DNA from 3 places in the Lactiplantibacillus sp. C232 genome. Region 3 is predicted to be linked to each of the others. Evidence: predicted binding sites of a transcription regulator. Region 3 holds the regulator's gene; each other region holds the start of a gene.
What was found. Region 3 encodes LexA, which represses DNA repair genes until DNA is damaged. Its sites were predicted from a motif close to CNAACANNTGTTNG; they were not measured.
Positions count from the first base shown of each region.

Region 1: the regulator LexA is predicted to act here: its motif matches at 1,486-1,499, upstream of dinB (DNA polymerase IV).
Region 2: the regulator LexA is predicted to act here: its motif matches at 1,313-1,326, upstream of MZO41_RS01225 (replication-associated recombination protein A).

Region 1 is NZ_JAMSKZ010000014.1:40,201-43,415, forward strand. It holds gene tgt (tRNA guanosine(34) transglycosylase Tgt) at 1-946, shown strand, start outside; gene yajC (preprotein translocase subunit YajC) at 1,024-1,407, shown strand; gene dinB (DNA polymerase IV) at 1,537-2,670, shown strand; gene MZO41_RS12615 (DHH family phosphoesterase) at 2,763-3,215, shown strand, end outside.
Region 2 is NZ_JAMSKZ010000001.1:244,712-247,926, reverse strand. It holds gene MZO41_RS01225 (replication-associated recombination protein A) at 1-1,267, opposite strand, end outside; gene gnd (NADP-dependent phosphogluconate dehydrogenase) at 1,436-2,872, opposite strand.
Region 3 is NZ_JAMSKZ010000007.1:163,985-167,199, reverse strand. It holds gene MZO41_RS08795 (hypothetical protein) at 1-253, opposite strand, end outside; gene MZO41_RS08790 (DNA alkylation repair protein) at 557-787, shown strand; gene lexA (transcriptional repressor LexA) at 877-1,509, opposite strand; gene MZO41_RS08780 (DUF896 domain-containing protein) at 1,661-1,900, shown strand; gene MZO41_RS08775 (YneF family protein) at 1,998-2,234, shown strand; gene MZO41_RS08770 (lysophospholipid acyltransferase family protein) at 2,291-2,926, opposite strand; gene MZO41_RS08765 (tRNA1(Val) (adenine(37)-N6)-methyltransferase) at 3,038-3,215, shown strand, end outside.

The DNA.
Region 1 (3,215 bases), on a different contig from region 3:
TCTGTGGTTACGGCCAGGCGAGCAAATCGTGAAAGAAGCTGGCGGGTTACATCAGTTTATGAATTGGAAAAAGGGAATCTTGACGGATTCAGGTGGGTTTCAAGTCTTTTCCCTGGCTAAAAACCGTGATATTACGGAAGAAGGGGTCCACTTTAAGAATCATCTGAATGGCTCAAAGATGTTCTTATCTCCTGAAAAGGCTATTCAAATCGAAAATGATCTTGGCCCAGATATCATGATGAGTTTGGATGAATGCCCACCATTCTTTGAAAGTTACGACTATGTTAGCAAGTCAGTTGCCCGGACAAGTCGCTGGGCAGAGCGGGGGTTGAAGGTTCATCAACACCCTGATTACCAAGGCTTATTTGGGATTGTTCAAGGTGCGGGCTTTAAAGACTTGCGTGAACAGAGTGCCAAAGATCTTGTTAGCTTGGACTTTCCAGGCTACTCGATTGGGGGCTTATCAGTGGGTGAATCGAAGGCTGAGATGAATCATGTTTTAGACTTCACGACGCCACTATTGCCAGAAAATAAACCCCGTTACTTGATGGGAGTTGGCTCTGCGGATGCCTTGATCGACGGTGCAATTCGTGGGGTCGATATGTTTGACTGTGTCTTACCGACTCGGATTGCCCGTAATGGCACTTGCATGACGTCCCATGGGCGTTTAGTTGTCAAAAATGCGGCCTACGCTCACGATTTCACCCCGTTAGATGATAATTGTGATTGTTATACCTGTCGTAATTTCACGCGTGCTTATATTCGTCATTTGATTAAGGCGGACGAGACGTTTGGTTTGCGTTTGACGAGTTATCATAACTTATATTTCTTGTTACACTTAATGAAGCAAGTTCGTCAAGCCATTATGGATGATAATTTACTGGAGTTTCGCCAGAACTTCTTTGAAATGTACGGTTTTAACGATAAAAACCCGAAAAACTTTTAGTGCTACTGGTATTTCAGACTGTAATTTGTTAAAGTTAAAGATAGTCAAACTTTTAATTAGAGTAGGAGCGATATTAAATGGGTCAAATGGCATCAATTCTGTTTATCGTGGTCATGTTCGCATTCTTATACTTCTTCATGATCCGTCCACAACGGAAACAACAACAACAACATCAACAAATGTTAAGCAAAATCAAACGTGGTGACAAGGTTACGACAATTGGTCGCTTGCACGGGGTCGTTGATGAAGTTAACGAAACCGAAAAAACAGTTACTTTAGACTGTGATGGCATCTACTTGGTTTTTGATTTGAACGCTGTTGCTAAGATTTCTCCAGCCGAAGATGCACAAGCTAAGACAGTTGCACCAGAATCTGGGGCAGCGGCTGAATCAGCTGCTACTTCTGAAGTTGAATCGGCAAGCTCAGCCGCCGACGATAATGCTGATTCTGAAGCAAAATAGGTTTACACCATAAGTGGTCGATCATTACTGATGACCGCTTATTTTTTTTGCTTATTTTTTGGTCTTGAAACGCGCTTTTGAACGTATGTTCGTGTATAATGAAAGTACTAAGGATTGGAGGGGCGGCGGATGGCACAGTCAATTGTTGAAGCGCCTATTCGGGTGGATACGAGTCGGAAAATTATTCATGTGGACATGGACGCGTTTTATGCGTCGATCGAAGAGCGGGAGCATCCAGCCTACAAGACGCAGCCGTTAGTGATCGCGCATGATCCTCGGCAGACAGGTGGGCGAGGCGTTGTGACGACGGCTAACTATGTTGCCCGCCAATTTGGTGTTCACTCGGCGATGCCAGCTGCTAAAGCATTAGAACTCTGCCCAACAGCAGTATTTAAGACGCCCAACTTTCCGTTGTACCGCGAAGTTTCGGCGCAGATTCATCGTATTTTCCATGAGTATACAGAGATGATTGAGCCAATTGCCTTTGATGAGGCTTACTTGGATGTGACTACGAATAAGAAACACATCCATAGTGCGGTCGAACTGGCGCACCGATTACAACAAGAAATTTGGCATCAAACACATTTAACTTGTTCAACGGGAATCTCCTACAACAAATTCATTGCCAAACTAGCATCAGATTATCGAAAACCAGCGGGTGTGACGATCGTATTACCACAGGATGCAGAACCATTTTTGTTACGTGAACCCATCGAGAAATTTCGGGGTGTCGGTAAAAAGACGGTACCTAAAATGCACGATTTAGGAATCAAGACTGGACAGGATTTATACGCACAGTCTGAATTAGACCTAATCAAACAATTTGGCAAGTTGGGCTATATTTTATACCGGCGAGTGCGCGGCAGTGATGATCGGCCAGTCGAGTATTTACGTGAACGGAAATCAATCGGCAAAGAGCGGACGTTTGGACCGTTTCTCCAATCGACGACGGAAGTTAATACGCACTTGAAGGCCATCGCTAAGTTGGTAGCAGCTAGCATGCAATCGCATCAGCGCCACGGTAAAACACTCGTTCTCAAGTTGCGTTACGGTGACTTTGTCACAATTACCAAGCGGCGAACGTTCGGTGAATTCATACCTAATGACGCGGCCTTGTTTGAGCAGTACGCCGAAGAGATTTTTGAAGAGGTGGTCGATGATCATTTTAACTCTGGCATCCGCCTGTTAGGGATCACGCTAACTGGCTTGGCACCACTGGCGTTTGAGAACTTAACGTTACCACTTTATCCAAATGATAATTAATTTATTTGGCGCGACGCGGATTCTTCGGTATACTGGAGTACTGTGACAGTTTAATCGCCACCAGTAAATTATGAGAGTAAGAAGGTTCATTTATGACCGTCCAAACAGCAATTTTTGACTTAATTAAACAAGCAAAAACAATCATCATTCATCGTCATCAGCGACCTGACCCAGACGCCATCGGAAGCCAGTTAGGGTTAGCAGCTATCATTAAAGCTAGCTTTCCTGCGAAGCGGGTATTGACACCTGGAAAACAGTACCATGGTTTTGACTGGTTAGGACAAATGGATGAGGTTACCGAAGCGGACTATCAAGACGCACTAGTATTAATTCTTGATACCGCTAATCAGCCCCGAATTGATGGTGAACTTTGGAATCAAGGTAAGACAATTGTTAAAATCGATCATCACCCAAACGATGACGCTTTCGGTGACCCACAGTGGGTCGACGTTGATGCTTCCAGTACGAGTGAGATGATTTATAATTGGTACGCACCCCTTGCGGCGGAGTTAACGCTAACGGCTAACGCCGCTCGGTTGTTGTAT
Region 2 (3,215 bases), on a different contig from region 3:
TCTCCTGTCCCTGGCTAGTCGGCTCATAGTACCGGTGCTGTTTTAACTCAGGTGGCATCGTCGTCATCGTGGTTAATTTGGCCGCTGTATCATGGGCATATTTGTAATCAGAACCATAACCTAAATCTTTCATTAATTTTGTCGGTGCGTTGCGAATCTGTAAGGGGACCGGTAAATTACCCGTCGCTTTGATATCTGCTTGCGCTGCCGATTTAGCCGCGTATAATGCATTGGACTTCGGTGCTAAGGCTAAATAAGTCACTGCTTCCGTCAAATTCACGTCACACTCAGGCATACCGATCAACTGGCACGCCTGAAAGACTGCTACCGTCAGTGGCAATGCCTGCCGGTCAGCTAGCCCAATGTCCTCACTCGCAAACCGAATCAAACGCCGAGCGATATACAGCGGATCTTCACCGCCGGCTAGCATCCGCATCAACCAGTAAATCGCCGCGTCAACATCACTATTACGCATTGATTTATGTAACGCGGAGATAATATTATAATGCTCCTCGCCATGCTTATCGTAGCGCAACGACTTAGTATTGATCAGTTGCGATAACCCGGCCGTAGTAATCGTAACGTGCTTGCCATCGCGGTCACCGTTCAAAACAGCCATTTCTAACGTATTGAGCGCCATACGAGCATCACCATTAGCAAATTCTGCGATCAACCGTAGTGTATCAGGCTGCATCGTAATCTCAAGATCCGGAAACCCCTTCGGATTCTGCAAAGCGCCCTGTAAGACAGCTTCTAATGCATCAGGCGTCAATGCCTTTAAGACCAATACTTTGCACCGTGATAATAGGGCCGCGTTAATTTCAAATGAGGGATTTTCCGTCGTCGCACCAATTAACGTGATACTGCCGCGCTCAACATATGGCAAAAAGGCATCTTGTTGGGCTTTATTAAACCGGTGAATTTCATCAATAAAAACAATGGTCTTTTCACCAAAATCTCGATTAGCCTCCGCTTCATCCATGATTTGCCGAATTTCTTTAATGCCACTCGTCACCGCGCTAAACGTAATAAAGTGCGACTGGGTCTGTTGCGCAATAATTTCGGCCAGCGTGGTCTTACCGACTCCCGGTGGTCCCCAAAAAATCAGGGATGGTAACTGATCTTCTGCGATTAATTGTCGTAATAGTTTACCCGGGCCAAGTAGATGCTCTTGGCCCTTGAAATCCGCCAGCGTCACTGGCCGGACCCGGTAAGCCAACGGACTACTACTAGATTTATCCGGGTTAAATAATGATTCTTGTCGCATGGCGACCCCCACTTTCGCGTTTATTCATTACTCTCAATTTTAACGCAAACGTACGTTCTAATCCACTCAAACCAACGATCATTACCGCACAGCCACCCACAGCACAAAAAAACTGCGCCTAATCACGCGTAACGTCATTAGACACAGTTTAGTTCATTCAAAATGATTTTATTGTTCTTCGTACCAACTGTAATGGTATAACCCTTCACGGTCAGTCCGTTCATACGTATGCGCACCAAAGTAGTCCCGTTGCGCTTGCAACAAGTTAGCAGGTAACACTTCGGCCCGGTATGAGTCGTAGTATGACAATGCCGCACTAAATGATGGTACCGGTACACCAGCTTGGATTGCTAAGCTAAGCACTTCACGTGTTGATTGTTGATACTTGGCGGCGATGTCGGCAAAGTAGTCGTCCATCAATAAGTTATTTAAATCAGGCTTCTTATCAAAAGCATCCGTGATGTTTTGTAAGAATTGGGCCCGGATGATACAACCAGCACGCCAGATTTGGGCAAGTTCACCGAACTTCAAGTCCCAACCATAATGTTCAGAAGCGAAACGAAGTTGTTCGAAGCCTTGCGCATAACTCATAATCTTACTGAAGTAGAGGGCTTGACGAATCTTCTCAACCAATTCTTTCTTGGCTGGCAAGTCAACGTCAGCGGTTGGGCCAGCTAATTTCTTAGAAGCGGCAACCCGTTCGTTCTTCATCATTGAGATGTAACGCGCATAGACCGCTTCCGTAATAACGGATTGTGGCACTTGAACGTTCAAGGCATCTTCGGAACTCCACTTACCAGTTCCTTTGTTGTTCCCACGGTCTAAGATCATGTCAACGATTGGCTTAGTCTTATCCGCACCTAAATCATCCTTACGTGACAAAATGTCAGCGGTGATTTCGATCAAGTAACTGCTCAATTCGCCTTTGTTCCAGTCCGTAAAAATATCGGACATTTCATCAACGGACAAGCCCGCGACGTTGCGCATGATATTGTATGATTCATCGATTAACTCTTCATCACCGTATTCAATCCCGTTGTGGACCATCTTAACGTAGTGACCAGCACCGTTCGGGCCGATGTAAGTCACACATGGTGCACCGTCTTGAGGCGCTTTAGCAGAAATCTTTTCCAAGATTGGGGCAACTAAATCATAAGCTTCCTTTTGACCACCAGGCATCAATGAAGGGCCTTGTAAGGCACCTAATTCACCACCGGAAACACCCATACCAATAAAGTTGATTCCGGATTTATCTAAGCGGGCGTTACGCGCCATCGTGTCATTAAAGTTGGTGTTCCCACCATCAATCAAGACGTCGCCTTTATCTAATAGTGGTAATAATTCATCGATAACGGCATCGGTTGGCTTACCAGCCTTAACCATCATGATAATCCGTCGTGGCGTTTCAAGTGAAGCCACGAAGTCTTCGATCTTATAACTTGGTACTAATTGCTTGTCAGCATGGTCCTTAACGACCTTTTCAGTTTTGGCACCAGTCCGATTAAAAATCGCAACCTTGTAGCCGCGGCTTTCGATGTTCAACGCCAGGTTCTTACCCATGACGGCCATCCCAATGACACCAATTTGTGGTTTTTCATTACTCATTAGTTTATTGCCTCCCAATTTTTAATACGCAACTATCGTACCAAAAAACACGCTGTTAATAAAGTAAATGACCGCAAATTTTAAAATTAATTTCATATAATTTATCGCGGGAAGAAATTAATTTTCATAGAACCATCCAACAAGGTTACTTGCTTTTCAAACAGCACCAACTGACAAAGTTAAAAACACCGTGCTAGGCTTACAGTAAAATAAACGGATAACCTTCATAGATCGGTTCGTGGTGTTTAGGCTAGTGTCCTCATTGTTATTATGACGTTCCGCACTTTTTTTATTCGTACATGCCCGCTGGTGGCCACTTTTACCAGAGAGACACCCTAGCACC
Region 3 (3,215 bases):
AACTCAAGCTCGTTGATTTGGACTTGCTGGTACTAGCGCTAGTACTCGTGCTAGATGATGCTTTGCGCGCCGATTGCTGTGACTGGTTGTATGGCCAGTAAGGCAATTTAACGACCGCGTAGATGGTGACCAGGGCGCTGAGGACCGTAATTAGTGTTAGAAATTTCCAACCACCACCGGTTTGACGTGCGTAAATCACGGAAAATAATGCTAATAGAAAAACAATCAAGCCCATAATGGCTAGGAACAACATGTAACCAACTCCCAATGTTTAAAATAGTATAATCATTATACCATTGAACTATTGGCTGTTCGTCACAGATTTGAAATATTTTGAAAAGAGATCCGACTAATAACCAATTTGACGCCAGCACTTTTTCTGTCGATACATCGGGAGAATCAGGCGCCGCTGATTCAATAGCAATGGTGCTACCACCAAATCACAGTAACGCCACAGTGGGATAGTGTTGATGCCTGGCGCAAGGTTCTTGCAGCGTATCTCTCAGCGCACGGTTGTTTACAACAAGCGGGTGGTATATTTACGAGCTACCGATAAATAGGTGCGACGAGTAGGTATCGCGCTTCGATTAGGCTTGAAAGAGGACGGATTGCCAATTTACAAACGGCGATACTAACGAATCGGGGTGATGATGACTTTTTTATTCAGAAGGCAATCGGTTGGGCACTACGGGATTATGGCAAGGTGAATCCGGAATGGGGGCGTGCTTTTGTCGCAAATAACGTGCTCTCGTCCCTGGCACGGCGGGAAGGGTGTAAATATTTGTGAGTGGAATCTGTAGGCATGCCATCAACCTGCTCTAAAAACTGGCGAATAAAAAAGATGACAAATTGAATTGTCATCTTGTGGGTGATAGTTTACTGAAACAGCATGTCGCGATATAAACCGACAACTTTGCCTAATACAGAGACGTTGTTCAAGATAATTGGCGCCATCGTGTCGTTCTCAGGTTGTAGTCGGTAGTGATCGGCCTCTTTGAAGAATCGCTTGCAAGTCGCTTCATTTTCATCGGTCATGGCAATGATGATATCACCATTGTCAGCGGAACTTTGACGCCGAACAATGACTTGATCACCATTCATGATACCGATATTGATCATACTTTCGCCACGGATGGTGAGCATGAAAAGGTCGCCACCGAATGATTCAAGTTCCTTAGGAATTGGAAAATAATCCGTCGCTTCCTGTACGGCAAGAATTGGTTGGCCGGCGGTTACCGTTCCAAGTACCGGAATTTGATGTGGCGTAGTTTCGACGCCCAGTGCTTCGAAACCGGCTGGCGTTACCTCAATGGCACGTGGCTTAGTTGGGTCTTTTTGGATGTAACCTTTTTTTTCTAGTCGTGAAATGTGGCCGTGAACGGTCGAAGTCGAAGATAAGTCAACGGCTTCACCAATCTCACGAACGGTTGGCGGGTATCCTTTTTCATTGACACGTTCATAAATAAAGCGAAGAACGGCCATTTGTTTGCTTTCCGATGTTTTACTCATCTTGGCACCTCATTTTTTATTTTCATTATTGGTTAAACCAATTGTAGCATAGCGTTTCATAGCTTTCAAACAAATGTTCGGTTGACAAACACTATTAATTGATTTAGGGTCTAATTTCGTGTATATTTCAAGAGTGAAAGGGGCTGCTGATTTGATTTCAAAAGAATTGCTTGCTCGGATCAATGAGTTAGCTCATAAGGCGAAAGCCGAGGGGCTCACCGAGCTAGAAGAAGCCGAACGTCAAGAGTTGCGGCAAAAATACTTGAAGGAATTTCGCGCCGGTTTTCGGCAACAAGTTGAAATGCTTCAGGTTTATGATAAAGATGGTAAAGAGGTTACGCCAGAAAAGGTCCGTCAAGTGCAACGCGATCGCGGTCTTCGAGATGATTAACCGATTTCAGGAAAATTTGTCAACTGACAAATTTTCCTTTTCTTTTATTATTAATTTGTGTAGACTAGTTTAATGAAGACTGTAATAAGGGAGGGGAATGACTGTGTCTACAGGAATTTGGATTTTAATCGTCGTTATCGGCGTATTGGTTGGGTTAACTGGTGGTTTCTTCGGTGCCCGGCACTATATGCAAAATTACTTGAAGCAAAATCCACCAATTAGTGAAGAGATGCTTCGTAGTATGATGATGCAAATGGGTCAACGCCCATCCGAAAAGAAGTTACATCAGATGTTGAATTCGATGAAAGCTGCATCTAAAAACGATAACAAGTAGTAAAAAGTGTCGGCTCGCTTTAAATTGCGATCACCGACACTTTTTTATTATCGAACTTAATGTTTCTGACGGGTTGTAGCAGGATCAACGTATTTGAACGTTGGGTCGATTTGACGATCCAAGTCGTCAAAAGCGTGCAACATTTTAGTCTCAATTTGTTTTTGACCAGCTTCATCCAATTTCAGTTTACGATCAATATCAATCGGTTGACCGAAACGGACGGTAACCCGCTGACGGCTAAAGAGTTGTTTGAAGGTCAATGGGCCTTGGTAAACGGTTGGGACTAGTGGAACACCGGCCATCTTAGCGATGACGGTTGCACCGCCCTTAAGTTCTTGTGAGTGGCGCGTTCCTGATGGAAACATGATTAGTGAAAGCTTACCGCTGCGCAAAAATTTGACGGGGGTCTTGATTGCTGAAGGTCCTGGATGTTGCCGATTGACAGGAAAGGCGTTCGCATGAACGAGAATGAACCGCAGAACGGGATTCTTAAATAGTTCTTCCTTGGCCATAAAGCTAAATTTCATTGGACTGCCAGCCAGTGCATAGTACAACGGGTCAAACCACGTGCGGTGTGGCCCAACTAAGATATAGGCCCCCTCTGGTAGGTTTTCCCGTCCTTGATAGCGGGGCCGACCGTTAATAATGGTGATGATTAGCCGGACTAGTCCGCGCATAAATGAATAAAACATCACGATCTTCCTTTCGTTTAATAACTGCTCACAGTATGACGAAATTTGGCAAATTCTGCAAGTTAATTGTATGATAGCTGTGCGACGAATTGAATGGAGAGGTGGCCGAATATGGCAGACGTCACGTTACACGCCGATGAGCGTATTGATCAATTATATAGTCAAGATATTCAAATCATTCAAAGTTCCCAAGTCTTTGCGTTCTCACTGGACGCGGTTTTATTGGGTGACTTTGCCCAGGTTGCGAAGGGTGCTAAGAGCCAGATTGTGGATCTCTGTGCTGGCACTG